Regions from separate parts of the Dorea sp. MB18-49 genome, predicted to be linked through region 2. Evidence: riboswitches for the same ligand, from Rfam matches in the RefSeq annotation. Region 2 holds a riboswitch; the other holds the start of a gene.
What was found. A riboswitch is a leader RNA that binds a small molecule or an ion and turns the genes downstream of it on or off. The one in region 2 is predicted to bind glycine.

Region 1: it holds a riboswitch for glycine, as region 2 does, so the genes downstream of both, glyA (serine hydroxymethyltransferase) here and NCY30_RS02180 (GrdX family protein) in region 2, are expected to answer to the same signal.

Annotation. Positions count from the first base shown of each region.
Region 1 covers NZ_JAMOYX010000001.1:78,691-95,449, reverse strand. The annotation lists gene NCY30_RS00515 (phosphoribosylformylglycinamidine synthase) at 1-2,943, opposite strand, end outside; gene NCY30_RS00510 (TIGR01906 family membrane protein) at 3,098-3,763, opposite strand; gene NCY30_RS00505 (LysR family transcriptional regulator) at 3,909-4,787, shown strand; gene NCY30_RS00500 (helicase C-terminal domain-containing protein) at 4,960-7,326, opposite strand; gene NCY30_RS00495 (TetR/AcrR family transcriptional regulator) at 7,323-7,880, opposite strand; gene glgB (1,4-alpha-glucan branching protein GlgB) at 8,062-9,852, shown strand; partial or broken gene NCY30_RS00485 (FAD-dependent oxidoreductase) at 9,947-10,483, opposite strand; gene NCY30_RS15280 (hypothetical protein) at 10,461-10,619, opposite strand; partial or broken gene glyA (serine hydroxymethyltransferase) at 10,620-11,081, opposite strand; glycine riboswitch at 11,183-11,256, opposite strand; gene NCY30_RS00475 (Mrp/NBP35 family ATP-binding protein) at 11,542-12,375, opposite strand; gene NCY30_RS00470 (RidA family protein) at 12,381-12,758, opposite strand; gene NCY30_RS00465 (ornithine cyclodeaminase family protein) at 12,763-13,710, opposite strand; gene NCY30_RS00460 (MATE family efflux transporter) at 13,712-15,106, opposite strand; gene NCY30_RS00455 (response regulator) at 15,124-15,780, opposite strand; gene NCY30_RS00450 (sensor histidine kinase) at 15,777-16,759, opposite strand, start outside.
Region 2 covers NZ_JAMOYX010000002.1:76,939-93,697, reverse strand. The annotation lists gene NCY30_RS02235 (aminopeptidase) at 1-1,373, opposite strand, end outside; gene NCY30_RS02230 (glycine C-acetyltransferase) at 1,496-2,698, opposite strand; gene tdh (L-threonine 3-dehydrogenase) at 2,757-3,818, opposite strand; gene sstT (serine/threonine transporter SstT) at 4,099-5,319, shown strand; gene grdD (glycine/sarcosine/betaine reductase complex component C subunit alpha) at 5,453-6,607, opposite strand; gene grdC (glycine/sarcosine/betaine reductase complex component C subunit beta) at 6,620-8,158, opposite strand; gene grdA (glycine/sarcosine/betaine reductase complex selenoprotein A) at 8,273-8,734, opposite strand; gene trxA (thioredoxin TrxA) at 8,812-9,129, opposite strand; gene trxB (thioredoxin-disulfide reductase) at 9,185-10,129, opposite strand; gene grdB (glycine reductase complex selenoprotein B) at 10,162-11,472, opposite strand; gene NCY30_RS02185 (glycine/sarcosine/betaine reductase component B subunit) at 11,491-12,771, opposite strand; gene NCY30_RS02180 (GrdX family protein) at 12,844-13,224, opposite strand; glycine riboswitch at 13,369-13,481, opposite strand; gene NCY30_RS02175 (alanine/glycine:cation symporter family protein) at 13,692-15,065, opposite strand; gene NCY30_RS02170 (glycine--tRNA ligase) at 15,313-16,713, opposite strand.

The DNA of each region.
Region 1 (16,759 bases), on a different contig from region 2:
ATCAGATGTATCATATAATCCTGTCTCCACCTTCGCATCCTGTCCTTCCGCTCCGGAATTGGTCGGGAATACTTTTTCCAGTGTTTCTTCCCATGCAGATACTGCTTCGTCTAACGCAATCTTCACATCGTTATATTCAATAGCTGCGCTGTCTGTTACTTCACCAATTACAGTATAAGTAATTCCAAGTTCAGATACCTTATCAGCCGGTACTTCTGCGATGATATCTCCGAATGCCGGTGCAAATAAGTCTCTTGCGTCTACATCGTGCTCGATCTTCACACCCATGCCGTTACCGAATGCCATCTTGCTGACTGCTGCCGCAATACCATGTCTGTCCAGTGCATAAGCTGCTACGATCTTACCGCTGTGGATATCTTCTGTAAATTTACCGTACTGATCCATAACTTTCTCGTATACAGGAATGTCGTAATTATCTGTCTCAATACGAAGCCATACCAGTTTATCTCCGGCTTTCTTAAGTTCCGGTGTGATAATGTCTTTCTCTTTTGCAATGTCTACTGCGAAAGATACCAGTGTCGGTGGTACATCGATGTCTTCGAATGTTCCTGACATACTGTCCTTTCCACCGATGGATGGAAGTCCGTATCCAAGCTGTGCACTGTAAGCTCCGAGAAGAGCTGCGAACGGCTGACTCCATCTGTGTGGATCTTCTGTCATACGACGGAAATATTCCTGGAATGTGAAACGGATCTTGCTGTAATCGCCACCTGCTGCAACGATCTTTGCGATAGACTCTGTCACTGCATAGATTGCTCCGTGATATGGGCTCCATGTTGACAGATATGGATCAAATCCGTAACTCATCATACTTACGGTATCGCAGTCTCCTGTTAATACCGGAAGCTTGGCAACCATTGCCTGCGTCTCTGTCTTCTGATATTTTCCACCATGCGGCATGAATACAGAAGCTGCTCCGATGGATCCGTCGAACATTTCTACCAGACCTTTCTGTGAGCATACATTCAGGTCTTTTAACATATCAAGCCATTTTTCTCTTACGTCTTTTACTTCTTCTCTTACGAGGATGCTGTCTTTTCTGTTCGGGATATCAACCGCTACGGTTGTCTCCTGGTGTGCTCCGTTGGTATCAAGGAATGCACGTGAAAGATTTACGATCTCTTTTCCTCTCCATGAAAGGACCAGTCTTGGATCTTCTGTTACGACAGCCACCTTTGTTGCTTCCAGGTTCTCTTCGGATGCATATTTCATAAATTCATCTACATCTTTTGGATCTACAACAACTGCCATACGTTCCTGTGATTCAGAGATTGCAATCTCTGTTCCGTCAAGGCCGGCATATTTCTTAGGTACTTTATCAAGGTCGATCTGAAGTCCGTCTGCAAGTTCTCCGATAGCAACAGATACTCCGCCTGCTCCGAAGTCGTTACATTTTTTGATCAGCTTGCTGACTTCTTCTCTTCTGAATAATCTCTGGATCTTTCTTTCTGTAGGTGCATTACCTTTCTGTACTTCTGCTCCACAGGTCTCGATAGACTCTTCTGTATGTACTTTGGAAGATCCGGTTGCTCCACCGCATCCGTCACGTCCGGTACGTCCGCCGAGAAGGATAATGATATCTCCAGGATCTGAAGTTTCTCTGATGACTGCACGTCTTGGTGCTGCCCCGAGTACTGCTCCGATCTCCATACGTTTTGCAACATAATTCGGATGATAGACTTCTTTTACTGCTCCGGTTGCCAGTCCAATCTGGTTACCATAAGAGCTGTATCCGTGTGCTGCTTCTCTAACCAGTTTCTTCTGTGGAAGCTTTCCTTTTAATGTATCTTTTACAGATACGGTTGGATCAGCGGCTCCTGTAACACGCATTGCCTGGTATACATATGTACGTCCTGACAGTGGGTCACGGATGGCTCCTCCGAGGCAGGTAGCAGCTCCACCAAATGGCTCGATCTCTGTCGGATGGTTATGTGTCTCGTTCTTGAAGTTCACAAGCCACTCTTCTTCCACACCGTCTACTTCGATCGGCACAACGATACTGCATGCATTGATCTCATCGGATTCTTCCTGATCCTGTAATTTTCCTTCACGTTTTAATTTTCTCATTGCCATCAGTGCAAGATCCATCAGGCAGACAAATTTGTCTTCTCTTCCTTTGAAGATCTCGCTGTGATCAGCGATGTACTGTTTGTAAGTCTCTTCCATCGGCTCTCTGTAATCGCCGTCGCCGAATGAAACGTCTGTAAGTTCTGTCGAGAATGTTGTATGACGGCAGTGATCTGACCAGTATGTATCCAGAACGCGGATCTCTGTCATGGAAGGATCTCTGTCTTCTTCTGATTTAAAATAATTCTGGATATGCTGGAAGTCCTTAAATGTCATGGCAAGTCCGAGAGAATCATATAATTCTTTTAACTTCCTTTCTTCCATATCTTTGAATCCGTCAAAGATTTTTACATCTGCCGGCTCATCAAATACGGTAACTAATGTCTCCGGCTTTTCGCCCTGTGCTTCTCTGGAATCTACAGGGTTGATGCAGTGTTCTTTGATTGCTTCAAATTCTTCATCTGATAAGCTGCCTTCTCCTCCATGGATCACATAAGTTGTCGCGGTACGGATGACCGGCTGCTCGTCTTCTTTGATGAACTGAATACACTGAACAGCGGAATCCGCTCTCTGGTCAAACTGTCCCGGAAGAAATTCTACAGAAAAGATTCTGCTTCCTTCTTCTGCCGGAAATTCTTCTTTATATAATGTATCTACAGGTGGTTCAGAAAAGATGCCATTACATGCTTTCTCAAATGTCTCATCGGATACATTTTCCACATCGTAGCGAATCAGTACACGAACACTGTCCACGTCTTTGATTCCAAGATAGCTGCGGATCTCAGTCTTAAGCTCCTTGGCCTGTACATCAAATCCTGATTTTTTCTCCACGTACACTCTTTTTACATTGCTCATAAGTAATCCTCCATAAATGAATTTTTACACATTTTCTATTGTTAGTATAACACAACAATCATTATTTAATACAATTAATATATCTAAACACTTTTATAATCTGTACTTATTAATCCTTTATCATTTTCATTCCCATCAATCCATTTTTACAGATTTACGATTCCTCTGGCTTTTTATAATATTTTTTAATAACGAACAATACGATCCATATCACTACCAGCACCGCTCCAAATACCTCACTGATACGGATCACCATATCAGAAAAGAATCCTTCCGGCAGCATCCGGATCATATAATCAGTCTCCGGATTGAATATCCATAGATTATTGGTAAAAAACAGTTTATGAAAAATCGTAAAACACGTCGTAAAATCTATACTGAAAGCAATGCCAAGCAGTACACCTATGACCAGCCATACACCAAGTGCAATCGAATATGCCCTGCAAAAAAGTCTCTTCCAGTCTTTTTCCCGCTTTTTAAACATCATCAGTATGGCTGCAGCTACAATCAGGCAAACTCCCCCGACCTTAATACCTCCCAGGAATAGATTCCTGACATCTCGCATATGCAGCCGGTCTCTTTCATTGAAGAAATCCTGCTCTTTTCCTTCCACCGTTGTTACAACTGACAGCTTCTCTTCTTTTCCGATCAGATAGTTCATCATATGTTCTGTCACGTACATGACATGGTCGATGTTCATATCCAGATCTTCTGTCACTTCATATTTCTGGTATTCTTTTTTGTAAAATCCATAATGACTGTCTCCATATACTGCCGCCCAGATACTGAATGCAAGTGCTGCGATCACTGCACACATCATGGCCACAACCGATATGAGCGTTGTTAATTTCTTCAAGTTTTTTTCCTCCTGTTCTTCATTATTATAACACTTCTATTGTAAATACGGTTGTAATTTTCTTTCATTTCACTTATAATACAGTTAAGATTCATTAGGAGGACTTATCATGGATATTAACTATGAGTTATATAAAGTATTTTACTATGTAGCTTCCACCTTAAGCTTTTCGGAAGCTTCCAAGCAGTTGTTTATCTCGCAGTCGGCTGTCAGCCAGTCGATCAAGGCATTGGAGAAAAAGCTGGATCAGACCTTATTCATCCGAAGCACCAAGAAAGTACGTCTTACTACCGAAGGAGAGATTCTTCTGCGCCATATCGAACCGGCGATCAGCCTGATCAAGCGTGGGGAAAGCCAGCTTCTCGATGTCGGCGCACGCGGAGGACAGCTTCACATCGGAGCCAGTGATACGATCTGCCGTTATTTCCTGGTGCCTTATCTGGAACGCTTCCACCGGGAATTTCCGGGAGCGCATATCAAGGTTACGAATGCGACATCGATCCGCTGCGTAGAACTCCTGGAGACCGGGCAGGTGGATCTGATCGTTGTCAATTCACCGAATTCCTATCTCGGAAATGTTCCGAATGTGAAAAAGATCAAAGATTTCCAGGATGTGTTCATTGCCAATGAAGCATTTAAAGAATTAAAAGGAAAGAAGGTTTCTTTCAAAGAACTTCTGGACTACCCGATCCTTATGCTGGACAGAAAGAGTACAACCAGTGAATATCTGCACAACCTGTTTCTTCAGAATCAGCTGGATCTGGTTCCGGAGATCGAACTCAGCAGTAATGACCTTCTGATCGACCTTGCCCGCATCGGACTTGGAATCGCATTTATTCCGGATTTCTGTCTTTCCCAGACAGCCGATTCGGATTCTCTGTTCATTGTTGAGACGAAGGAATCGCTTCCGGAACGCGAACTTGTCATTGCGCATAACGAGAAGGTTCCGGTATCCAAAGCCGCACAGGAGTTTTTATCTTATTTTTAATATGTTTACAAACTCTTTTTCCTGCCAAAGTATCCCTGGAGAACTACCGGTGGCAGCTACTTTTATTTACTTTCGTATAAAATACCATGTGGCATATGTCCCTCATGGTATTTTTTTCTATCATATTGTTCTATAATATATTTTTCTATAAATAATATTTTTCTGATTCTGCTTACCTCTTATCCATCTGTTCTTCCTTCCAGAACCCTGCTATCTTTTCTTCGATATTTTCACTGTTACAGATCTGGAAATCATTCCACTCCCTCGGAAACACCTCCTGGCACCGCTGGTCCATAAAACGTTCATCCAAAAGTGCAATCACCCCTCTGTCCTGATCAGTCCGGATGACTCGTCCTGCCGACTGTAGCACCTTATTCATGCCCGGATACAAATAAGCATAATCGAATCCATTCAGATTCTTCCGGTCAAAATAATACTTTAAAAGTTCCCGTTCCAGACACACCTGCGGAAGTCCTGTCCCGATGATCATTGCCCCGATCAGTTTATCTTCCGTCAGATCAATTCCTTCTGAAAAAATACCACCCATCACACAGAAGCCGATCAGGCTGTGTGCTCTTTCCTGTTCGAATTTTTTCAGGAATTCTTCCCGTTCCTGCTCCGTCATATATTGGGACTGTACTGCAACTTCAATCTGTTCCTGCGGCAGTTCCATGAATGTTTCCCACACTTCTTCCAGAAATCGGTAAGACGGGAAAAAGGCAAGATAATTTCCTGTTCTTCCTTTTATCACACGCATCATATATTCTGCATACTTACGGTACATCTCCGGTCCGCGTCTGGTATACTTCGTGCTGACATCATTTCCCAGAAGCAGTAATCTTTTGCTTTGTTCAAATGGAGATTCTGCATAGATCGCATAATCATCCTTTGCCGCAGATAACAGTTTCTTATAATAATTGATTGGAAGAAATGTTGCCGAAAATAATATCGTACTATTTCCTTTTCCCATATATTCCTGCAGGCATCCCGCCGGATTGACACAGAACAGATGCAGGTAAAACTTTCCTTCTTCACTTAGTTCTGAATAAATCAGATAATTTTCATCCAGCCGGTCATGAATATATATGAAATTACGGATACCAAAGTAAAACTCCAGTACCCCTTTCCGTATTACTTCATCTTTACAGTCTTCTATAAACTCTTCCAGCTTTGTCATCAAAGACAATAGCTTAATATACACATGTGACACACTATTCAGTATCTGGCAGCCGTCACATTCTCTTTTTAACTCCAGAAGCTGCTTATTGCAGTTCTCCAACGCCGAGACAAGTTTCGGTTCTCCGTATTTTACCAGCTTTTTGATTTTCAGAAAATCTTCCTTGCAAATACTGGTGCTGTACATGGTTCTCCCACGTTCGACCAGATTGTGTGCCTCATCGATCAGAAACAGATATTCTCCTTTGACGCCGTCTCCGAAAAAGCGTTTCAGATGTGCATTCGGATCAAAGACGTAATTATAATCACATATAACCGCATCTACCCACTGCGATACATCCAGTGCCATTTCAAACGGACACACATTCCATTTCCTTGCCTGTTCTTCCAGTACTTCCCGGCTCATCTCATCTGTCGATGTGAGCAGTTCATAAACAGCAGCATTTACACGGTCAAAATGTCCTTTGGCATATGGACATGCATCCGGATTACAGATAGTTTCCTCACAGAAACAGATCTTTTCTTTTGCCGTCAATGTGATGACTTTCATCTTCAGATCCTGCTTCCTCAGGATCTCGAATGCCTGACTTGCCACCGTTCTGGTGATTGTCTTCGCCGTCAGATAAAAGATCTTTTCTCCCAGTTCTTCCCCGACTGCTTTCACCGCCGGAAATACGGCCGCCATTGTCTTGCCGACTCCGGTCGGTGCCTGAATAAATAATTTCTTTTTTCTCAAAATTGTCCTGTATACCGACGCAACCAGTTTCTTCTGTCCGTCTCTATATTCGAATGGGAATTCCACTGTTTTGATTGAAGCATTTCTCTTGGCTCTCCATTCCATCTGGTATCTTGCCCATTTTTCATATTCTGATACAAGTTCTTCGAACCATTTCTTAAGTTCTGCCCGGGTATATACCTCCTGGAATCTCCGGATTTCTTCGGTATCTAAATTACAATACGTCATCTGTACTCCGATTTCTTCCAGATTTTTCTGTTCTGCATAGATATAGGCATAGCATTTTGCCTGAGCCAGATGTAAAAGCTGCGGTTCTTTCAGACGTTTCAAATCCTTAAATACTCCTTTGATCTCGTCGATCACCACACGCTTCGGAAGTTCTATGATCCCGTCCGCTCTTCCTTCTACACTCAGGATAAATCCATCGCACGCTATCTGATACTTTAACGAGACCTCTGCACGGTACTCTGCCCCCTGCTGTCTCTGGATTTTCCGGTGTATCCGGCCGCCCTGCTGCATAGCCTCCTTATCTGCCCCGCCGGTCCGGTTGTCAATGTCTCCATGTCTCAATATAAATTCCACCAGATTCCGCACCGAAATGCGGATACACGGTTGTTCCAGATTCATGATCTGCTCTCCCCCAATCGTTCTTCATACATCGGTCGAACCGCTCCCGTCATCCCTGCGATCACATCGATCACCGTCATGATATCTCCGCTCCGGTTCTTCTGATAAGCATGGTAGCTTCCCTGAATGCAAAAACTCAACATCACGTTCATCGCCGTATCTTCTTCAAACTCCGGATATTTTTCAAAAATCATCTGCTTGATACTCCGCTCAATACTGTCCGCGAAATGATTTGCCTGACTGCCGGAAAATAATATTGCCGTCAGAGAATTCTGAGATATATAGGCCATCAGAAGTTCCCTTGCGAATTCTGCCGGATGCTCCAGAAGATATTCCGGATGCTGAATACTGTTCGCAATCGACTGTACCACTTCTTCTTCCATCGCATCTGACAGATCGTAGATATCTTTATAATGTGCATAAAAGGTAGACTTATTGATCCTTGCACTTTCACATAATTCTTTTACTGTTATCTTTTCCAGAGGTTTTCTGGAACGCAGTTCGATAAATGCATTCTTGATTCCCCGCTCTGTTTTCTCAATCCTAAGATCCATTTCATTTTCTCACTTTCCCGACACTTTTTCCCATTCGTCGGTTATCCACCCATTCGTCGGTTTTGTCGGTGGATACCTTCTCGCATTTCTCTTATAATATGATTATAGATCAAAAAAGCAACTACTGTCCATTATCTTTTCGGCAGTTAATTATTTACGTTGCATTTTTACGGAGGTTAATATGGATTTTTACGGATTTTACACAGGAAAAATATTCGACGCCTATGAATTTCTCGGCGCACACCCGGACAAAGACGGAACCACATTCCGTACCTTTGCACCTGCTGCATCACGCATTACAGTCATTGGGGAATTTAACGACTGGCAGGAATGGGAACTTAATAAAACTTATGACGGAAATTTCTGGGAATGTTATGCCAAAGGTGCAAAGCCGGGCATGATGTACAAGTACCGCATCTACAGACAGGACGGAAACTGCGTAGAGCACTGCGATCCTTACGGCTTCGGCATGGAACTCCGTCCGAACTTCGCGTCTATCATCCGCGACCTGTCCCATTACAAATTCAAAGACAGCAAATGGATGCAGAAGCGTTCAGTATGCAAGGACAAACCACTCAATATCTACGAACTGCATTTCGGCTCATTTAAGAAGCCTTCTGAAAAAGCAGACGACTGGTACACTTATGTAGAAATGATCGACATCCTGATCCCTTATCTTAAGGAAAATGATTATAACTATATCGAGATCATGCCGCTCAGCGAACACCCGTGTGACGAATCCTGGGGATATCAGAATACTGGATTCTTCAGCCCGACATCACGCTATGGAACTGCCGAAGAACTGATGAAATTCATTGATGCCTGCCACAAGAACGACATCGGTGTGATCATGGATTTCGTGCCGGTACATTTTGCCGTTGATCATTATGCACTGGCCGATTATGACGGAACTTCACTTTATGAATATCCACATCAGGACGTTGGTGTCAGCGAATGGGGAAGCTGCAACTTCATGCATTCCAGAGGCGAGGTCCGAAGCTTCCTGCAGTCTGCTGCGAACTACTGGTTAAGCGTATATCATGTGGACGGAATCCGTATGGATGCAATCAGCCGTATCATTTACTGGCAGGGTGAACCGGCAAGAGGTGTCAACAATAATGCAGTAGACTTTATTCGTGAAATGAACCGCGGATTAAAAACACTGCACCCGACAGCTATGCTCTCTGCCGAAGATTCTACTTCTTTCGAAGGCGTAACAAAACCTGCTGATCAGGGCGGACTTGGATTCGATTACAAATGGGATATGGGCTGGATGAACGATACACTTGACTACTTCCGCACCGCACCGGAATACAGAAGCCGCGATTATCACAAGCTTACGTTCTCCATGATGTACTATTATAACGATGTTTTCCTTCTTCCGCTTTCACATGACGAGGTGGTTCACGGAAAGGCAACCATCGCCCAGAAAATGCATGGAGAATACGAAGAGAAATTCCCACAGGCACGTGCCTTCTATATGTACATGTATGCACATCCTGGAAAGAAATTAAACTTCATGGGGAATGAGATCGGACAACTCCGTGAATGGGATGAAAAACGTGAACAGGACTGGGATATCCTGAAGTATCCAATTCACGATGCATTCCATCACTTCATGCAGAAACTGAATCATCTGTATATGACAACTCCGGCTCTTTCCGCAAAAGACTATGAAAACGCCGGCTTCCATTGGCTGGACTGTCATCAGGAAGAACGCTGTATCTACGCTTTTGAAAGAACGGATGGCAAAGAACGTATTGCCGCTGTCTTTAATTTCTCGGATGAGGATCAGAAAGGGTATGAACTTCCGGTGGAAGATGCGAAAGAACTGGAAGTGATTCTGGCTAGTGATGATGAAACTTTTGGAGGATGTAAGAAGTATACGAAGAAGAAAGTGAAGGTTACGGACGGGAAGGCTGTGCTGGATCTTTCGGCTTATTCGGCGGTGTATTATTCGATTGCTGTTTAATGCATTAAGCGAAGGCTGCCCGGACCGGAATAAAAGTTAGGAATCCTTTATTCCGGTCCGCGTAACCGGTCTGATGAACTAAATAACAATTTACTTCTTCTTCGGCTACGACTTTGATGAAGCCGCGCTCTTCCTGTGTAATGATAGATTTACCATTTGCGCTCATGATGAATTTACCACATTTTACGGCAATTCCTTTTTCTTTCGCCTTGTCTTCTGTCATTCCGGCAGATGCAATCTCCGGATCTGTATAAACGCATCCTGGAACGATACTCAGATCTATGGATGGTTCTTTTCCGGCAAGCTTTTCAGCTACAACCATTCCCTGTGCGCTTGCCGCGTGTGCAAGCTGTGCACCAAAGATCAGATCACCGATTGCATAGACTCCCGGGATACTGGATTCGAAGTTTTCGTTCATCAGCACACGTCCGCGTTCCATATCCGGTTTTACATTTTCTCCAAACAGTCCATCTGTATTCGGACAGCGTCCCACTGCACACAACACATACTCTGCTGTCACTTCCTGTTCCTTTTCTTTCTCTATATAGTGACAGGTACAGGTCTCTCCTTCTACTGTTACGCCCTGTACTGCCGCAGAAGTATGGATATCAATGCCTCGCTTTTTCAGGATCTGTTCCTGCCAGTTCGTATAACTTACGGAATACTGCGATCGCATTATCCAGCGTTTCTTTCGATTCGGTCTCGGTTGGCTCTACCATCAGTGCTTCATCCACGATCAATGGGAAATACATTGTAGGCGGATGAATACCATTGTCCAGCAGACCTTTTGCGATATCCATTGCCGAGATTCCGGATAAATTCACCGGTGAACCATGTGTCAGGTGTCCGCCATGTGCAAGGTTCAGGCCCATAACGGTATCGCCTGGTTCGAGAAGTGCCTGATACACTGCAGTATTGGCATTGGCTCCGGAATGCGGCTGTACACATACATGCTCACATCCGAATAATTCTTTTGCTCTTTCAATTGCCAGATTCTCCAGAATGTCTACATCTTCGCATCCGCCGTAATATCTCTTTCCCGGATAACCTTCTGCATACTTATTGGTCGGTACGGTTCCCATTGCCAGCATCACTGCCGGGCTTACAATATTTTCAGATGCAATCAGCTCCAGATTTCTTCTCTGTCTGCCAAGCTCTAATGCAAGTGCTTCCCCAACTTCTTTGTCACATTCTGTGATGTAGTTTGTTACATCTTCGATTCTGTTCATTTGTTTTTACCTCCTTCGGAATCTGCCTGCTTTTCGCGCCCATTCCCTATTTTGAGCACTAAAAAAGCAGGCAAAAAATACTTTCTTTTCAAAAGTGTTTTTTGTCTGCCTCTGTCCTTTTACCTGAAAGATTACTTCTTCGGTACAATTCTTATTGTTCTCCAGAGCGTCGTCCGAATTCGTTCCCTTTTACCTGAGAGTTTCTGCATGCCCCTTCAGCTCCTATGCTGCATGATATCTTTGCTTCCTTCTACGCATTTTATTAAAATAATACGTTTCACTTCATTTATGCACTTTGCACATATGTATCTCACAAATCCACCCATCAACCATGCAATTAGCACAACAAGTTATGTCCTTTAAGTCAACAGTAAATCCATAAGTTAATTATTTATCACAAAAGATGGTACCTGTCAAAGCATTTCAACTCTGCCAAATACCATCTTCTTATCTCCATCTCTTAAAGCTTATTCACTGCTTCCGCAAGATAATCATTGCTTACTTCTGCAAAGTTCTCATTCTCCACTGCCTCTGCAAGACTTGCATCGATCGGCATCTTACCGATGACCGGAACGCCGAGTTCTTCTGCCACTTCGTCGATGTGGCTCTCGCCGAATACGGAGATCTTACGTCCGCAGTCCGGACATACCAGATAACTGTAGTTCTCGACGATTCCGAGTACCGGGATATCCATCTGTCCTGCCATATTGTAGGCTTTCTTTACGATCATGCGTACCAGATCCTGCGGGGAAGTTACGATCACGATGCCTTCTACCGGAAGGGACTGGAATACGGTAAGCGGTACATCACCGGTTCCCGGCGGCATGTCTACGAAGAGATAATCCAGTTCTCCCCATGCAACATCTGTCCAGAACTGTGTGACAACACCTGAGATGACCGGACCTCTCCAGATAACCGGATCATCTTCTTCCGGAAGTAAAAGGTTGATGGACATAATCTTCGTTCCATCCTTTGCCTCACATGGGAAAATATTTTCTCCATCCCCTTTTGCTTTTTCATGGATTCCATACATCTTCGGAATGGATGGACCTGTGATATCTGCGTCCATGATACCTACAGAAAATCCCTGTTCTCTCATCAGCCTTGCAAGCGATGCGGTAACCATAGATTTTCCAACGCCGCCTTTTCCGCTGACAACTGCGATCACATGGTTGATGTGTGATTTTTTATTTTCCGGTTTGATCAGACTCTGCGGTTTGCTTCCGCATTCACCTGCATGGGAACAGCCCGCACAATCGGACGGGCTGCAGCCTGTTTTTTGTTCTTCTGCCATTTATCTTACTCCTCTACAGCCGCAATAAGTTCTACTTCACACAGAACTCCCTTTGGAAGTGTCTTTACTGCAACACAGCTTCTTGCCGGTTTTGATGTAAAGTATTTTCCATATACTTCGTTGAATGCTGCAAAGTCACTCATATCTGCAAGGAAGCATGTTGTCTTTAATACCTTGTCAAATGATGTTCCAGCTTCTTTTAAGACCTCTCCTAAGTTCTTACATACCTGCTCTGTCTGTGCTTCAATTGTAGTTGCTTCTACATCATTCACTTCCGGATTGATTGCGATCTGTCCTGCTGTATACAGTACTCCGTTGTGTACATATCCCTGTGAGTATGGTCCAAGTGCCTTTGGTGCTTTTTCTGTTGCTACGATTTTCATAATGTTATTTCTCCTTTGCTACTTCATATAATTTCTGTGCGATACACACATCAAATAATCCCATTCCAACCGATTTGAAATATGTTGTCTGACCTTCTTTGATCTCTTTTTCCCCCGATACGAGATATTCATGCATCAGTTTTACCCGGTCTTTTGTAAGTTTTCCACTTGCCAGAGGCTGGCTTAGATCTCCGCTTTCCTCACATGCGTATGGCAGTTCAATGTATACATTGTCCACCAGATCCAGTACTGCATCCGGGATTTCCCTCATTTCCGGCATATAAGAGCCGATCGCAATGATGCATTTTCCTCTCAGAAGTTCTTTATCATCCGGAAGAACAGGTGTGGTAGAAGGAGTTGTTGTACAGATGATATCACTGTTTCGTACAAGCTCTTCCACTGCTTTACATTGTACTACCTTTACGTCTTCCTTATCAATAGCTTTTTTCAGTCTTTCCAGATAATCTGTCAAATCACGGTCACTGTGGTTGAACACATATACGGTATGGATATCTCTTGCCGCACATGCATACACAGCCTGATGGAATCCCTGCATTCCTGCTCCGATGATTCCTACGGTGCGACAGTCTTTTCTTGACAGATGGCGGATCCCCACACCGCCGACAGCTCCGGTTCTCCATGCCGTTACCGATTGCCCGTCCATAACAGCAAGCGGCGCGCCTGTCGTATAATCATTCAGTAACACGATACCATCTATCGACGGCAGTCCCAGTTTGGAATTCTCCGGGAAGATCGACAGGATCTTTGTCCCTATGATATCCTTTGTGTAACATGGCATATACATGAGCTGCTTATTTTCATGTTCTACCGTCGGTCTTGGCGGCATATAGAACTCACCTGATCCATAGATCCGGTATGCCTCTTCGATCTGATCCATCATCTGATCCGGATCAACCATTTCTTCGATCTGCTCCTTGCTTAATACGATCATTTTACATTTCCTCCAGTTCTTTTTGTTCCCTTGTGACATCTCTCAGCCACTTGTATGTCAAATACCGCTTTAAAGTAATCGGTACTTTGATCAGTTCATCACTCATCAGTATAACATAGACGACCGGCACACTGGCATGCAAAATAAATGCCGCCACTGCCCCGAGTAAAATGGAGAATCCCCACATCGTCGATACATCCATGATCAATCCGAATTTCGTATCTCCGCCTGCACGGAATACCCCCACTACCATTGTGGTATTAAATGCCTGTGCCACAGTAAAATACGACATAACGAAGAACATGAAACTTAAGTAATTCTTTGCCGGTCCGGTCAGTGCCAGATTCGCATTGGCGATTGGTGCCGAGATCAGTATCAGCACACCACCCAGGATTCCAAGAATCAGACTTAACCACACGAAACGTTTTCCGTATGCTTTTGCCAGTTCCATCTTGCCTTCCCCGATCGTCTTGCCGAGATAGATCGCCGTTGCATGGGAAATCCCGAATGTTACGACTGTTGCCAGCTGTCTTGCCACCTGCGCAACCGAGTTGGCTGCCACTGCTGCGCTTCCAAGATGCCCGATCACCGCCGTATTCGCCGACGTTCCCAGTCCCCACATCAGTTCATTTAATACCACCGGCATAGAATAAACTGCGAAATCTTTTAACAGAACCTTATCGATCTTCACCATATCTTTAAGCCGGATCCTTACTACTTTATTTCGGAAGATGGCATAAACGAGAACCATCACTGTCTCGGCTGCTCTGGCACACAGCGTACCGATTGCCGCACCTCTTACTCCCATTACCGGGAATCCAAATAGTCCGAAGATCAGAACCGCATTTACCACAATATTCATCAGCAATGAAATCAGATAAATAAATGTAGCCACCATTACCCTCTCGATACTGCGCATAATATTCAGATACACCTGTGTCACCGCCATGAACACATAGGAAAATCCTACGATTCTTAAATACTTTACTCCTTCTGCAATAACTTCCGGATCAGAGGTATAGATCCGCATCAGTGTCTCCGGCATGCCAAGGGCTGCTCCTGCGAATACTACTGCAACGATGAGTCCGGCACTTAATCCCATACCCAGGACTTTCTCTATCGTTCTGGTGTCTTTCTTCCCCCAGTACTGCGCCGTCAGAACCGTTGCTCCGGAGGTCACTCCGTAAAAGATCAGTGTCATGATGTATTGGATCTGTCCTGCAAGAGATGCCCCGGATAACACTTTCTCTCCAACCTTTCCAAGCATGATCACATCCGTCGCCGTAACTCCGACATTGATCAGATTCTGGATTGCGATCGGGATGACCAGAGCGAATACATTCCGGTAGAATTGCTTCCAGTTGATTGTTTTTGTATATTTACTTTTTTCTTCCATTTATTTTTTCTCTGCTCCTATTTATTCTTATCACATTTTCTGCTTCTCTGCAGATAATACACCGCAAGCTGTGTCCGATCTCTTAATTCCAGTTTCTCGAGCACATTGCTGATATAATTCCGGACCGTTCCTTCGCTTAAGCAGACTTTCTCCGATATCTCTTTGTTACTGAGTCCCTCAGCAACCAGTGCTGTGATCTCCAGTTCCCGTTCTCCGATTCCGTAACTGTTCCAGTCAAATGTCTGCTCTTTTTCTTTCTGCTCTTTCTGAAGCAATCCCGGGATTCTGGACATAATCTCAGTTCCGAATACGGTCTGATTCATCTGCACCGCCTGCAATGCCGGAAGGATACTGCCGTAATCCTGTTTTATCAGATATCCTTTCACACCATATTTTAATGCTTTTACGATGTACGCATCATCGGAAAACGTGGTAAGCAAAAGAATCTTTGCATCCGTATGCCTTTTCAAAATCTGTTCTGCGGCATCCAGACCGTTCATGTCCTTCATACGGATGTCCATCAGAAGAACATCCGGCAGCAGTTCATCATATAACCGGACGGCATCTTTTCCATCCTGTCCGGTGCCGGTTACTTCTACTTCTCCTCCTGCTTCCAGAATTGTCTTTAACGCACTGGATACCAGGATATCGTCATCTACAATTACTATCTTCATCTTTTTCCCTCATTTTTAGGAACCGTAATAAATATACGGAAGCCATTTTCTTTCTGGATCTGCATGGTTCCGCCAAGCATGCGGACACGTTTTTTCATATTCTCGATCCCGATTCCGCTGCTTTCTGTATTTTCTGTTTTTCGAGCGTTTTCGGTCTTTCCGGCACTTTCCTTCTCGGCATATTCTTCCCAGTCTCCATCTGGCCGGATCCGCTCATCTGACGTTCCATTATCTTCTATGATCAGCTGATATAGTCCGGGATGTTCTCTTGCCAAAATCTTCACCTCATTTGCATTGCTGTGGCGCATCACGTTATTCAGTGCCTCTTTCGTAATGGCTATAAAGCTGTATTTGATCTCTTTTGGAATATCATATCCCATATCATAAGTAAGCTGTACCGGACAAAAACGGAATTCTTCTGCCAGCGATTCCATCACTTCTTTTAAATTTACCGACTCATCATGCAGATCGTGCACGCTCTGTCTTACATTCGTCATGGCTTCGTTCAACGTCTGATCCAGCTGCTCCATCGGGACTTTCAGATTCTCAGCCTGATTAACAGTCTTTAACGCTCCCACCATCAGGATGGATCGCGACAGCATATGTCCCACATTGTCATGGATTTCTCTGGCGATACGATTCCTTTCTTTCAGTGTGGCCAGATATACTTCTGTGTCCTGCTTTTCCAGCAGATCCTGATTCTTCTTTTCCAGCATCAGTGTCAGTTCTCTGCTGTCATCTCTGGCCCTTTTATATTCCTGCTCCAATTCATTTAGCCTCCTGGTCCGTCCATATAACAGAACTGCTGCTGCCAGCCCGGCAACAATAAGCATCTCTTTTTCCAGCCCGTAATATTCCCGGAACGCCGGCGCCTCACAGGCCACGATTATACCACCAACCCCTATATAAACCGGAGAATAAAAGCATAGCATATTATATAAAACTACCGGAAGAAACATCCACATTTCTTTAAAAACAA
Region 2 (16,759 bases):
AACGACTTATATCCTCTGTAAGCCTCGTATACATCTGCCTTACTTGTTACTTCCCATGGTGCATGCATACTTAAGACTGCCACACCACTGTCGATAACTTCCATGCCATAATTTGCCATGATATAAGCAATTGTTCCACCGCCTCCAATGTCGACCTTTCCAAGTTCAGCGAACTGATACGATATATCTTCTGTATTCATCGCACGACGTATTTCTGCCAGATATTCTGCATTGGCATCATTGGAACCACTCTTTCCTCTTGCTCCGGTAAATTTATTGAATACCAGCCCTTTTCCAAAGAATGCCGCACTCCGTTTTTCAAAGGCTTCCGCATACATCGGATCATAAGCTGCGCTTACATCAGAAGAAAGCATTCTGGAATTCTGAAGCGCACGACGTACTTTCAATTCTGATTCCCCTTCTGTAAGAGCTACCAGTTCTGCCACAACATTTTCAAAGAAGCGGGAATGCATACCGGTTGCACCAACACTTCCGATCTCTTCTTTGTCAACCAGGATGCAGCATGAGGTACGCACTGCTTCTTCGACATCCAGCATAGCGAATAATGAGGTAAATGCACACACTCTGTCATCCTGTCCGTAAGCCAGTATCATACTTCTGTCAATTCCACAATCTCTGGCCTTTCCTGCAGGTACGATTTCCAGTTCTGCCGACAGAAAATCTTCCTCTTCCATATCATAATAATCTGTCAGAATCCGCATGACATTGGCTTTTACTGCTTCTTTCTCACTCTCATCCAGTCTTTCTTCTTTCTCAAGCGGGCGGCTTCCGATCAGAAGATCGAGTTTTTCTCCTTCGATCACTACACTTGCTTTCTTTTCCATCTGTTTTCCTGCCAGATGGATCAGAAGATCTGTCACTACAAATACCGGATCCTCTTCTTTCTCTCCGATACTTACTTCCTGTACTGTTCCGTCGGTCTTAACAATCACTCCATGAAGAGCAAGAGGCAATGTCACCCACTGGTATTTCTTAATGCCGCCATAGTAATGCGTATCCAGGTAAGCAAGTTCTTCGTTTTCATATAAAGGATTTTGTTTCACATCAATTCTTGGCGAATCAATATGCGCTCCCAGTATGTTCATACCATTTTCCAGTGGTTCTTTTCCGATCCGGAACATGGCAATACTTTTTCCCATACATACTGCATAGACTTTATCTCCTGTTTTTAAACTTCCTTTGATATCATTCAGGTTACGATACCCCTGCTTTTCAATCTCTTTCACAGTCAGACGGATACATTCTCTCTCCGTCTTTCCTTCATCCAGGCATACTTTATATCTGTCATTGATCTGATCCAGTTCTTTTAACTGTTCCTGTGTGTATGTCTTCCATGCATTTCTTCTTTCCATTGTCAGTCTCTCCTTTCAAGTTTACGCTGTGTTTAGTATAACACAAAAAAGAAAATGGTACGCACCACTTTTCATAAATGCTACGTACCATTTTTTCTCATCTTTTATTTATTTTTATCCGGTTATTTATTTAATCCCATCTCTTCTCTTACTTCAATAAAACATTTTACGATGAAATCAATATCTTCTTTTGTATGGCTTGCACATACCTGTGTACGGATTCTTGCTTTTCCCTTCGGTACAACCGGGTAAGAGAATGCTACAACATATACACCTTTTTCCATCATACGTTTTGCGAATTCTGCTGCTGTCTTCTCATCATAGAGCATAACAGGTACGCATGGATGTGTTCCCGGAATAATATCAAATCCGTTATCTACCAGCTGTTTTCTGTAGTATGCAGTTACCTCTTCCAGGTGATCACGAAGTTCTGTACTCTCCTCCAGCATGTCAAACAGTTCCAGGCTGGCCCCTGCAATTGCCGGTGCCAGAGAGTTAGAGAACAGGTACGGACGGCTTCTCTGTCTTAACAGATCAATGATCTCTTTCCGTCCGGATGTATATCCGCCGGATGCTCCTCCAAGTGCTTTTCCCAATGTTCCGGTAATGATATCCACACGGCCTTCCACACCACAGTACTCTGCTGTTCCACGTCCGGTCTTTCCTACAAATCCGACCGCATGGCTGTCATCAACCATAACCAGTGCGTTATATTTATCAGCCAGATCACATACCCCTTTTAAATTACAGATGATTCCATCCATAGAAAATACGCCATCTGTAGCGATCAGTTTGATTCTTGCTCCGGCTTCGTCTGCTTCTTTTAATTTTGCTTCCAGATCTTCCATATCGTTATTCTTATAGCGGAAACGTTTTGCTTTACACAGACGTACTCCGTCAATGATAGAAGCATGATTCAGTTCATCACTGATGACTGCATCTTCTGCTGTCAGAATTGTCTCGAATAATCCTCCGTTTGCATCAAAGCATGAAGAATAAAGGATCGTATCGTCTGTTCCCAGGAATCCGGAGATCTTTTTCTCCAGTTTCTTATGAATGTCCTGTGTTCCACATATAAAACGTACAGATGCTACTCCGTATCCTTTTTCATCATATGTTCTCTTAGCTGCCTCGATCAGTCTCGGGTTATCCCCCAGTCCAAGGTAGTTATTCGCACACATACAAAGAAGTTCTCTTCCGTCTTCCATCTTCACTCTTGCTCCCTGCGGGGATACAAAAGGTGCCTCTCCTTTGAAAAGCCCGGCTTCTTTGATTCCTTCTACTTCTTTTGTATAAATGCTTAAAATATCGTCTTTACGTGCCATTTTCTCAACCTCTCCATTTTTATTCTGCCTTTTTCCTACTTTGTTCCATGCACTCTTCTTAGTCATTTACATGTGCCCAGTCCAGAATGACTTTTCCCGAATTACCGGAGATCATAGCGTCAAATCCTTTCTGGAAATCTTTGATGTCAAAATGATGTGTGATGATATCTGAGATATCGAGTCCTGCCTGTAACATCGTAGACATCTTGTACCATGTATCCCATACTTTACGTCCATAGATTCCTTTCAGATGTAATCCGTTGAAAATTACTGTCTCAAGATCTACTTTAGCATCTGTTCTCTGTAATCCTAACAGTGCAATGTGTCCGCCGTGCTTCATATTGTGGATCATATCATCCAATGCCACCTGTGATCCGGACATCTCAAGACCGACATCAAATCCTTCTGCCATTCCGATCTCTTTCATGACATCTTTCAGATTCTCTTCTTTTAAGTTAACTGTTCTTGTTGCTCCCAGCTTCTTCGCAAGTTCCAGTCTGTATGGATTCATATCCGTTACCACAACATGTCTTGCACCCGAGAACTTCACGATTGCTGCTGCCATACATCCGATCGGGCCTGCTCCGGCGATCAGCACATCCTCCCCCAGTGCTTCAAAAGAAAGTGCTGTATGTGTTGCATTTCCAAATGGATCAAAGATTGCATACATCTCTTCCGGAATGTTCGGATTACATGGCCATACGTTACTTGACGGAATCACAAGATATTCCGCAAATGCTCCGTTACGGTTCACGCCGACACCTTTCGCATCCTTACAGTTCTCCTTGTGTCCTTCCAGACAGTTACGGCATTTTCCACATGTAATATGTCCTTCACCGGATACCAGATCACCGATCTTGAACCCCTGTACACCTTCCCCTTTTTCTACGATCTCTCCAACATACTCATGACCTGCTGTAAGGCCGATTGGAATCGTATGCTGTGCCCAGTCATTCCACTGATAAATATGTACATCCGTTCCACAGATTGCTGTCTTGTGGATCTTGATCTTCACATCATTCGGTCCTACTTCCGGAATCGGAACACGCTTCATCCACAGTCCTTCCTCCGGTTTTTCCTTTACCAGTGCCCACATCAGACCATCATTATTTAATTGCATATTATATGACCTCCCAAAAACACCATCTCCCCAGATGGCAATCTCTTTATTAACAATGGTTATTATACCACTCTTACTGCATATGCACAACCTCTAAACGATATTTTTTTGTTTAATATGACAATTTTTTCACATACTTTTTCCTTTTTTCTTGTCATTTTGCACCAAAAATAATATTTACTTTCCTGCTCTTTTCCTGTATAATCATAATCATACTTGCGAAAAGCAAAAAAACAAAAGAGAGGGGTGCGGGATTCAAAAAAATCCTGCCAAAAAAACAATGAAAGATTTAATCAAAAAATGGAACAGCATCAGCCTAATCAAACGGATCATCTGCGGATTGATCATTGGTCTGGTTCTTGGTCTTGTTGTTCCGCAGGCATCCGTAATCTCGATTCTCGGAACCATGTTCGTCGGAGCACTGAAAGGAATCGCCCCGCTTCTGGTATTCTTCCTGGTTATGAGTGCACTCTGCCACATGAAGTCTGGTCAGAAGACCAATTTAAAATTTATTATCATTTTGTACATGGTTGGTAACCTTGTATCTGCCTTTGTAGCCGTTATTGCCTGCCGGTTATTCCCGGTAACACTGACCTTTACAGACACTGCTTCTGCTACCGATATCACTCCGCCAAGCGGAATTGCGGAAGTGCTCACCAACCTTTTGAACAATCTCGTTAAGAATCCGGTTGATTCCATTGTCAATGCTAATTATATCGGTATTCTTTTCTGGGCAGTTATTTTTGGAATTGCATTAAAACACGCGAACAAGGGAACAAAAGATGCACTGGAGAACATTTCCGATGCAACGGCGACCGCAGTTCAGTGGATCATCAACTGTGCTCCGTTCGGTATCATGGGACTGATCTTCTCTACGATTTCAGAACAGGGACTGGATGCATTACTTTCTTATGGAAAGTTAATCCTCGTTCTGGTTGGAAGTATGGCTGTTGTTATCTTCATTATCAATCCGGTCATTGTATTTATTTTCACAAAACAGAACCCATTTCCACTGGTATTTACCTGTCTGAAAGGAAGCTTTATCACAGCATTCTTCACCAGAAGTTCTGCTGCCAATATTCCGGTTAATATGGAACTTTGTAAGAAACTTGGTCTGGACGAAGATACCTACTCTATTTCCATTCCACTTGGAGCTACGATCAACATGGCAGGGGCTGCGATCACAATCTCTGTAATGGCTTTATCTACCGCTCATACACTGGATATCCATGTAGATTTTCTTACATCGATCATTCTCTGTGTACTTGCTGCATTAAGTGCCGCAGGTGCTTCCGGAGTTGCCGGCGGATCTCTTCTTCTTATCCCTATGGCCTGCAGCCTCTTCGGTGTACCGAATGATGTTGCCATGCAGGCTGTCGGTGTTGGATTTATCATCGGAGTTATCCAGGATTCCTGTGAGACAGGCCTCAATTCTTCATCCGATGTACTTTATACAGCCATTGCTGATATCCGTGAAAAGAGACTTCGCGGTCGGAAATAATACATAGAAGCTGCCACTGGCAGCTTCTATTCCATATTAAAAAATACCGGGAGTGGAAGAATCTTTCTATTGATTCTTCCACTCCCGTATTTATTCTTATTTTTTCACTCAAACCATTGGATTCCGTTATCCTTTAATTGATATATCCTGCCTTTTTAAGCTCCTCTTCTGCCTTTGCAAGATTCGCATCAGACACACGGATAATCGGTCCTGTACAGCCCATTCCGCTCTCTGCATAGATGTTCTGCTTCCACAGTACTTTCACCGCATCTTCCAGATCCATAACTTCTATTCCCGCAATCTGGGATGTCACGATCTCTTTTGGCGGAGCCTTTACTTCTATGGCTTCCGATGCCGGTTTCGACATCTGTTTTCTTGCCGCCAGAATATCTTTTAAACCGGCTTTGTCTGCTGCTACAAATTCTTTCTTTGCGATCTCAAATACTTTACTTTTTACCAGCTCCGCCGCATAACGGATTGCGCCTGCGATCACCGGTGCTCCTGACGCCCTGGATACAATCATAACCAACTGTTCATAACCTTCCCCGACACCAGGGCCATAACCATATCCGGATGCTTCAAAGCTGCCTCCTGTTGTGTAAGAAGATAACATCTTCACCATGATATTTCCGGTCAGCGAATCACATACCATAATGTCCGGTGTTCCCTGCAGTACATCATTTCCACGCATTACACACCCCCCGTCAGCTCTTGCTGATTCAGCAAACGTAATGTCGTATCCGTTTTTCTCAAGTTCTTTTAATGCCATCTCCGTCTGGCGTGCACCATCCACATTCAGGATTCCCACTGTCGGATGCTCCTTACCACACGCCTTTGCAGCTATGATTCCATAGATTGTATTTTTGATCATTCCTTCTATACGGTCTGAACTGGAAGTTCCGGTTGTATTGGCAATGAACATCTCTCTTCCCTTCGCCGGAGTCACAACACGTCCAACCGTCGATACACCAATCGGGAATGGGAAATGCATCGTTACTGCACCGTCTACTTCATGCGATGCAAGCATTTCTTCCATCTTCTTATGACCGTCTTCATCATCTGTTACCTTCACGGTAGTAATGCCATCTGCTTCCAGTGTTCCGATATAATATACGTCAATTCCATCTTTTGCTGCCATCTTTGCGGCTTCCATGGCATTCTCTTCTCCATGTTCGCTACCCATTCCGGTCAGTGCAATCCTCGGTTTCTTTCCAAAGTTTCCGGTCTCCAGACCTTCTGCCATCTGCAGAAATGTGTCTGCAATGATTTTTTCAATCTTATCTGCCATCCTGCACACCCCCTATTCAGCCATCAGGGTTGCTGCAAATTCTTTCATCGCCTTTGCGATCAGTCCCTTTACTTCTTCCTCAGATACACCGGCAGCTTCTTCCTGTACAGCTGCTGTATTGCCATGAATAACGAATGATACCCCATCGAAAAGGTTCGTCATACGTCCAAGGAACAGGCTTCCTTTTCCGATGATCATTGCATTCTTAATCTTTCCATCCAGAATGTCTTCTCTTGCAAATCCTACATATGGGACACCGGAAGGAATGTGACCCTGTGTCGGTGCCCATCCGGTCAGGCCATGTTCTTTTGTAAAGTTTGCAAGTTCTTTTCTGTCCAGCTCGCCTCTCTTAACAGCCAGTGCACCGATCATCTTATAATTGGCAAGCGGTACATCTCCTGCTCCTGCCGGTTTTGTGATATCCGGATTCTGCATCTCCGGTGAGAATTTATCGATATCCGTAATTTTCATTCCTGCACGGTCAAGCGGGTCTGCTACCAGGCTTCCGATTACATTCTGCGGTGCAGAACCGGTTCCCACACTGTGGCGTCCAAGCATTCCGAGATCGATCTCCGGATTCACTCCGTCATTCTCAGATACAACAACTGCAAATCCTCCCAGGCAGTCTTCCAGGATCGGAAGGCCTTTCTTTACATGATCTTTTCCGTTCATACCAAGTTTTGCAGTACAGCCTCCTGCTGTAACGACAACCGTCTTATACGCGCCTGCTTTTACCAGTGCGGCTGCCTCGATCAGTGCATGTGTCGGTGCTGCACAGAATCCTCTGGCATCTGATCCGGTTGCATTGACAAGACCTGCCACCTCTGCTGCCGCCTTCGCAAAGTTACCGCCGCCTCTTTGGTTCATATCTCCACAAGCTTCTTCCGCACAGTCAATTACATATTCAACATCTGATTTCTCAATTCCTGCATTCTTCACAGCATAGAGAAGGGCAAGTACACTGGAAGCCTTGCTCATAAGATTTTCATGCATAACATGAGAAGACAGGTTCACATCAATGTCATGTGCCGGTTTTACACAGCCCACTAACTGATGCTCAAAATATAATGGTTCCGCATGATCTTCGCTGATCAGCGTTTCGATCTCAGAAAGTTCCACCCCTTCATGGATTTTTTCAACTATGTCATCAGAGATTACCGGATCTTTGGCAAATGTTTCTTTATATTTTTCAACAAATGCTTTGTCCAGTCTCACTACTTCGAACATATCACATGCCTGTACCAGAAGCAAGAATTCTTCTTCCGGCATGATCTCTCCATATTTTCCGTAACGTTCTGCCCCTTCTTTTTTCTTGTCATAATACGGGAATTCTATTTCGGCAAGTTCATCCGGATGTGCATTACCGATATAAGTCTGGTTCGGCCAGTAAGACACTGCCTCTTCATAAGAACGGAGATGCTCCGGTACTGCTTTTAAATATTCCGAATCTGGATTCACAACTCTTTCTGTTGTCTGTGTTGTTCCGTTGTATAAAACCATATCTGGTGTATGTACTAATACATAACTTGCCCCTTTAATTACACTGTTCATTGGTTATCCACCTTTCCATTTACCTCAAAATAAATACCCTGAAATTTAGAAAAAGGACAGTCCCTGTAGGAACACAACGGACCTGTCCTTTTCATTCGTATGAGAAACTTCGGACTATAACTGATCTCTGATAGCCTGCATCTCTGAAACGATATCATCAACATCTAATACCATTTCCATCATGCCTACCTGCTCATCATAAACCGCTTCGTCAAACTCTGCTTTCATCTCTGGTTCGCATACGTGATATACCGTGAGTCCAAGCTGGACCCCTGTCAATGGACCTGCGAAAGTAGGATCGCCTAAAGTTACAGTCTCAGCTGCAAGACCTGCAGCCTCTCCTTCTGCTGCACCAAGAACCACTACTAAGTTCTCTGCACCATATTCTTCAGCGAATTCTTTTACTCTCTTCTGGTTTTCCAGATCCATTGCGCCTGCGCTCGTTCAGACGAAACATTCCGTAGATGAGAATACGATCTCAGCACCTGCAGTTTTTACACATTCTGCGATAGCCGGTCCCGGAATTCCATCACGGTCTCCGATAATTATTGCTTTTTTCCCTTCTAAAATAGCCATAATTACGATCTCCTTTCTTTTTTATTTAAACCTTATCAAGGTCATTCATCTATGATTTAGAAATTACCTCTCGAGAATCAGATATATTTCTTAATCATTGCTTCAATTGCTTCAGCTGTACAGTCATCTTTTACCAGCTCTTCTACTTTTTCCCCGTCTTTATAGATTGCCATTACAGGAAGTCCAAGAACTTTCTGGGCAATTGCAAGACGGCGTGCTTTTGTTGTATTTAACGATGTGAATTTGAGCTTGTCCCCATAAGTATCTGCAAATTCATGTACCTTCGGCATCAGTGCCTGACAAGGAACACATCCATCTCCATAAAAGTCAACAAATACATAACCTTCTGCTTTTAATACTTCTTCTTCAAACGTAGTCTTATCTACATCTATCATGTCATTTTTCCTCCTTTTTTTATTATAATGACCCGGTTAAATTCCGGAGTTTCTCCTAAAAATAATCTGACATGCTGCGTTCGACCTGAACAGCTGCGATCGCACCATCTGCTGCCGCTGTTACCACCTGACGCAGGCTCTTTACACGTACATCTCCTGCTGCATATACACCCGGAATATTGGTATGCATATCAGCATCCGTCTTAATGTACCCTCTTTCATCCATGTCAATGACGCCTTCAAAGATCTTTGTATTCGGAACCGTTCCGATAAATCCGAACAGCCCGAACATTCCGTCTTCCGGATCTGCTTCGACTTTTGTTACTTCTCCGGTCTTAACATTCTTCACATACATTGCCTGAAGGATGTCGTCACCTTCCAGTTCTTCTACGACACTGTCCCACATAAAGAAAAGCTTCGGATTCTTAAATGCTTTTTCCTGAATTGATTTTGCAGCCCGCAGTTCATCTCTTCTGTGAATGATCGTAACTTTTCTTGCGAATTTTGTCAGATACATAGCCTCTTCTACCGCGGAATCCCCACCGCCGACTACATATACTTCAAAATCTTCAAAGAAGTTCGCATCACATGTTGCACAATACGAAACACCTTTTCCTCTGAACTGTCCTTCTCCCTTGCATCCAATTGATCTTGCATGTGCACCGGTAGCAATGATCACATTCTTAGCACGGTATTCATTTTTTTCACTTTTCAGAATTTTTACATCGCCTTCCAGTTCTACCTCTTTGATCATATCCGATACTCTTTTGGCCCCGAATTTTTCGGCCTGCTTCGTCATCCTTGCGATCAGGGAAGGTCCTGACTCCCCTTCTACGATCTGTCCAGGATAATTCTCAATCTCATCTGTGATTGCAATCTGTCCGCCATCCTGTCCTTTTTCAATGATCAGAACATTCAGCCGGCTTCTCCCTGCATACAGTCCCGCTGCCAAACCAGCAGGACCTGCACCAAGGATGATAACGTCATAAATCTCACTCATTTTACGTTATATCTCCTTTATTTTTACATGTATTACTCGAAAATGGTCTGTCCGTCAACTTCTGTTGTCAAAGCTTTCAATGCTTTTTCTACGATCTGACGGCGTAATTTCTTTTCTTCTTCCTTATCCAGTGCCGGATTACCAAGTGGATGTGGAATTGCAACTGCCGGTACGATTCTGTTTGCACCAACTGTCATAGAAATCGGAGTGACTGTACAAATATGTACAACAGGAATTCCTGCTCTTTCGATTTCTTTTACCATCGTTGCACCGCAACGAGTACAGGTACCTCAGGTAGAGGTAAGGATTACTGCATCTACTCCGTCGGCTTTTAATTTCTGTGAATATTCTGCTGCAAATGCTTTCGCAGATGCTACAGATGTTCCGTTTCCTACGGTTGCATAGAACAGATGATGAAGCGATCCGATCACACCTTCTTTTTCCATATCGCGAAGAACATCTACCGGAAGTACACGGTCCGGATCTTCATTCGCATATACCGGATCATATCCGCCATGTGCAGTCTCATATGTCTCTTCTGTAAGATCTGTAACTCCTGTAATATCATACTCTCCATAGTGAGAAGCACTTGAACTTTCTATGTGGTCCGGGTTTCCCTTTGGAACGATACCACCGGAAGTAACCAGGGCAATCTTCGCATGTGCAAGATCCTTCACTGCCGGATTTGGTTCTACTCTGTCAAAATTCGGCATCGGATATTCTGTTACATATGGCTTGTCATTCAATTTCTTGATCAGCATCTTAACCGCACGTTTGGATCCTCTTTCTTTTTCGAAGAAGTTTACACGTACACCATTTGGGATATATCCTTCTTCTGCAGATGAACCGATTTTTTCTCCTTTTGCCAGTTTCACTGCCAACGGAGCAAGTTTCTTCACTGCATCCCTCATACCTGCCGCACTGTTCTTTGTTGAGATCATGTAGACATCATTCTTGAACATATCTGCTCCAGGGTTTTCTACATACATACCTGTAACTGCAGGAATTCCAAGTTCCTCCTGAACAGCTGCCGCAATTGTACCGCAAGCCACACCATAACGTCCTGCATTGAATGCCGGTCCTGCAATAAATACATCCGGTGCCTGCTCTTTTACCATTGCAAGAATATCTGCTTTTGCTTTTTCAAGGTTCTCATTGAAGTAAGAATCTCCGCAAATAACTGTTGCAATAATCTCTGCTTCATCTTTAAAATTCTGTGTCAGTGCCAGACCAGGTCCTACAACTTCCCCAACACGAATTTCTGCAGGATAGTCTGCTTTTTCCTCTCCACCAATCTGTGCAAAGAACTGGTTGATATAATGAACTACTTTTATCTTAGACATATTCTTATCCTCCCTCTTCTATCTTGCACTCAGTTTATTGAAACCTGTCTCATTTGTTGCACCTGTGATTACCTGAAGTTCTACTTCCAGAGATCCGTCCTCACGCAGTGTCTCTTCACTTGCTCCGGCAATCTTTGTCACATAATCCAAAGTTCCAATTACTTTATCAAGTTTTGGCAGGATAACAACTTCATTTGCATTACCACCTGTTACAACCGCATCTGCTGCCACATCTGCGTCCGCAAGAGACTGTGATTTTCCATCACGTCCGGCATACTCATCTGTAATAATTACAGTCTTGATGCCTTCTGCTTCGACCTTCTTACAGTTCATAATAAGGTCTGTATCCGGATTACCAAATCCTTCCTGTGATACGATAACGCCATCCAGATCTAACATCTTACACAGTTTTGCTGTCCAGTCAGAAGATCTTTCTTTATCTGCAAGGTATACATTTTCATTTGTAATGATCTGACATACAAAGTTCAGTGTCTTTCCATGTTCTTCAAACAGATCATGAACAACCGGATTATTCTCATGTACATATGTAGGATTCTTATCACATGCAGATACACAGTTACCGGAGACGATTGCTCCGTCCATGATCTCTGTAGGACTTAAGATTGTAGGAAGTGTCTTCTTTGCATCCACTCCGTATACATAAGTGTCATGTAAGAGTCCCTGGCTTTGAAGCATCTGGACATATGCAACTCTCGGAAGATCCGGATACTGTGTGATTCCTTCTTTGATACCGCATGTCTCATACACTTTTGTCTCATCTGGTGTAAGCTCACGCGCTAATTCCCCAATGTAAGCTGCTACCCGGAATCCGGCAAACCGGACTGCTTTTTCATATTCATGCTGCTTGATACCTTCTACAGGTTCACATACCATAACCAGATTCAATGTCTTGGAAAATGGTGTGTAATCAGCTCCCGGTCCGGTCATGTCAATGATACCTTCCTGGAAACCGACGATTCTTCCTGCTGTTACAACAGCCATTCCTTTTAATGCATATGTCTTTCCAGAACCAACGGTATCAACTTTTGAAATAATTCCCGGGAATACCCCGCCTTTTCCCTCAACTTTTACTCTTGGTTCGATCACATCTTTTACCGGTGTGATTCTTACTGATTCTCCTGGTTTCGCAATATCAAAAGTGACTGTTTTGATATGCTCATCTTCCAATGCTACCGCTTTTACAGCTCCTTTATCTACATACAGGATTCCATCTTCAATCTTTGATGTATCCGCAAACTGGATATCCTTAATGTAAATATTCCCCATTTCTAATCTCACGATCTTTTCCTCCTTTTTTCATCTTCTTTTATAAAACGCTACCCGTTTTACAACCTCTTTTATCACTGTCTTCTACCAGACATCCGCAGACGCCAGTCCGCTCTCTAATAAAGTCCAGTCAACCAATTGAAAATCCTTATAAACTTCTTCTTTGTAATACTTACTTTTATCTTGAAATTTCTGACATACCAGAATCGCATTTTCAATCAATCTGACAGATTCCCCATCCACCTTCTCCTTTCTCTCAGATATCAGCACAGATTTGTACGGTGTTTCCTTTGGTTTTACACTTCCTGATAATGGATGTGTCAATAATCTGTGACCTTCGTAAATTCTGTCCCTTACTACCTTCAGAAGTTCTTCATAAGAGAGTTCCAGATAGATTACCTCATGTGTATCATCCAGCCTGGATCGTACAAGCGGATTATTTGTGATCACCATATACTTACTCATTCATGTCCATCCTCTCTTATGTTATTTCAACCAGCCTTAGAAAATAAAAAGGACGTTCCACGCCAGTTACTGCGTTCAAACGTCCTTTTCTGTCTTTCGTCCTGTTAAATCTAATTCCCCTTACAGTACAAGATTCAGAATGTAGTCCCTTTCTCCGTCCTTTTGCCTGAAAGTTTCGTCCGGTTTTTCTCCATTTTTTTCGATACCGGTTTGCCTCTTCGGCGGCTGCCCTGGCAGCTCTCTCTTGAGAAATATCATCCCACTCTTCTTTTCAGTTATAGAAAATTTTTATATCATTTATTTTCTTCCTCTATATTACATCATTGTTACTTATATTGCAATACTTTATCTTTTTTTATCTTTTTTTAGTTGTTTTGAACAATTATGTAATCTGCTTTTTGTATATTTTTCTATTTTCCCTCCGTTTTTCGTTTTCACTTATTCATTATTCACAAAGTCTTTTTTCTTTATTTTACTTTTTTATTTTTTAAGAAATTATGATAGTAATCGTCATGCAATTCTTTCATCTGGCTGCTCAGGAAGAACAATGCAAGAATATTAGGAATTACCATCAATGAATTGAAACAGTCTGCCATATTCCATACCAGATCAACCTGTGCAAGTGAACCTAACAATACACAGAGCGAAACCAGAACCGCATACGGCTTTACTGCCTTTTTTCCAAATAAATATTTCACATTGGCCTGCCCAAAGAAATACCAGCCAATAATCGTCGAAAATGCGAAAAAGAACATACAGATTGCAATAAATACATTACCGAATTTTCCGAATACACTCGAAAATGCATACTGGCTGAGTGCTGTACCTGTAAGCCCTGTCGGAATCGACTGTGTTGTAATAATCACCAGTGCCGTCAGATTCAGAATTACAAAGGTATCAATGAATACACCGATCATTGCTACAAATCCCTGCTCTACCGGATGTTCTACTTTCGCTACCGCATGTGCGTGAGGCGTCGATCCCATACCTGCTTCATTCGAGAACAGTCCTCTTGCCACACCTTTTGTGAGTGCAAGCTTTACCGTTGCTCCCACTGCTCCGCCACTGACTGCAGACGGTTTAAAAGCACCTACAACGATAGAATAAAATGCATATGGGATTTCTTTAAAGTTTGCAAAGATTACAATCAGTGATCCGATAATATAAAAACATGCCATGATTGGAACAATCGTCTCTGTAACTTTTGCAATTCTGGAAATTCCTCCGACAAATACAAACAATGCGATAGCCGCTATAATGATCCCCACCACTATCTGTGGTATACCAAATGCAGTATGAAATGCTGACGCTATCGAGTTGGACTGTACCGCATTTCCCATAAATCCCAGTGCAAAAATAATCAGAACAGAAAAGACAGCTGCCAGGATTTTTCCAAAAGTACCTTTGAAAGCCGCCTGGATATAATAAACCGGTCCGCCTGTTACATGCCCGTCTTTTCCTACATGCTTATATTTCTGAGCCATAATAGCTTCTCCGAAAATGGTCGCCATTCCAAGAAATGCCGCAATCCACATCCAGAAAATCGCTCCCGGTCCGCCTATTGCCAATGCTGTTGCCGCTCCTGCAATATTCCCCGTTCCTACCTGTGCTGCAATAGCCGTTGCAAGTGCCTGAAATGATGACATACCGTCTTTTCCCGCCGTTCCTTTTTTCGAAAACAGTCCGCCAAACGTTCTTTTCCACCCGGCCTTAAATCCACGTATCTGGATAAATCCGAGCCGGATCGTAAATATAACACCTCCTCCTAACAGCAGAATGATCAAAATATAATCTGCCAGATAATGCTGAATCAGTAATACGATATTATTCAGTTTATCCAAAGTCTTTCCTCCTTACTTATAGATTTTACGAATAATGAATTAAGTCTTTTCTATAAATATACTCTTTCATTTATTTTAAATCAATATTTTATTTTATTTTTTATTTTTTTGTACATTATGCACAAATCAATTTCTACATACCTGCATATATAAAAAAAGACCGTGAAACCGCCATGCATGCACTTTGGCATACATAGCCGATTCCACGGTCTCTTGTTTTATCTCTTATGCTTCAATTTTCTGATTCTTACCACTCGAATTTCTTCTCAAAGTAAGCATCCAGATCTTCAATCTTGATTCTTTCCTGTTCCATGGTATCTCTGTCACGGACAGTTACTGCTCCGTCTTCTTCAGAATCGAAATCGTATGTTACACAGAATGGTGTTCCGATCTCGTCCTGACGACGGTAACGTTTTCCGATATTTCCACGGTCATCATATTCGCAGTTGTATTTCTTGCTTAACTGTGCAAATACTTTCTCTGCGCCTTCATTCAGCTTCTTAGAAAGCGGAAGCACACCGATCTTAACCGGTGCCAGTGCCGGATGGAAGTGAAGAACCGTACGTGTATCAGGCTTCTCCTCTGTTCCGATCTCTTCTTCATCATAAGCACTGCAAAGGAATGCAAGTACCATACGGTCTGCACCGAGTGACGGCTCGATAACGTATGGGATGTATTTTTCCTTTGTCTCATCATCAAAGTATGTCAGATCCTGTCCGGATACATTCTGATGCTGTGTTAAGTCGTAATCTGTACGGTCAGCGATTCCCCACAGTTCTCCCCATCCGAATGGGAATAAGAACTCAACGTCTGTTGTTGCTTTACTGTAGAAAGAAAGCTCTTCTTTATCATGATCACGGTAACGTACTTCATCATCTTTCAGTCCTAATGCAGACAGCCAGTTCAGACAGAACTTCTTCCAATAATCAAACCATTCAAGGTCTGTGTCCGGTTTGCAGAAGAATTCCAGTTCCATCTGTTCGAACTCTCTGGTACGGAATGTAAAGTTACCAGGTGTGATCTCGTTACGGAATGATTTACCGATCTGTCCGATACCAAATGGCAGTTTCTTTCTGGATGTACGCTGTACATTCTTGAAGTTTACGAAGATTCCCTGTGCAGTCTCCGGACGGAGATATACCGTATTCTTCGCATCCTCTGTTACTCCCTGGAATGTCTTGAACATCAGGTTGAACTGACGGATATCTGTAAAGTCATGCTTTCCACATGTCGGACATGGGATCTGATTCTCATCGATAAAGTTCTTCATCTGCTCCTGTGTCCATGCATCTACCGCACCATCCAGTTCAATGTTATTCTCTGCACAATAATCTTCGATGACTTTATCCGCACGGAAACGTTCGTGACACTGTTTACAATCCATCAGAGGATCACTGAATCCTCCGAGATGTCCACTTGCGATCCATGTCTGTGGATTCATAAGGATCGCACAGTCCACACCTACATTGAACGGAGATTCCTGAATGAATTTCTTCCACCATGCTTTTTTTACATTGTTTTTCAATTCTACTCCGAGATTACCATAATCCCATGTATTTGCAAGCCCGCCATAGATCTCAGATCCCGGATATACAAATCCTCTTGCTTTCGCCAATGAAACGATCTTATCCATAGTCTTTTCTGCCATTTTTTTATCCTCACCTTCTAAAAATATTCATAATTGTAATTAATTA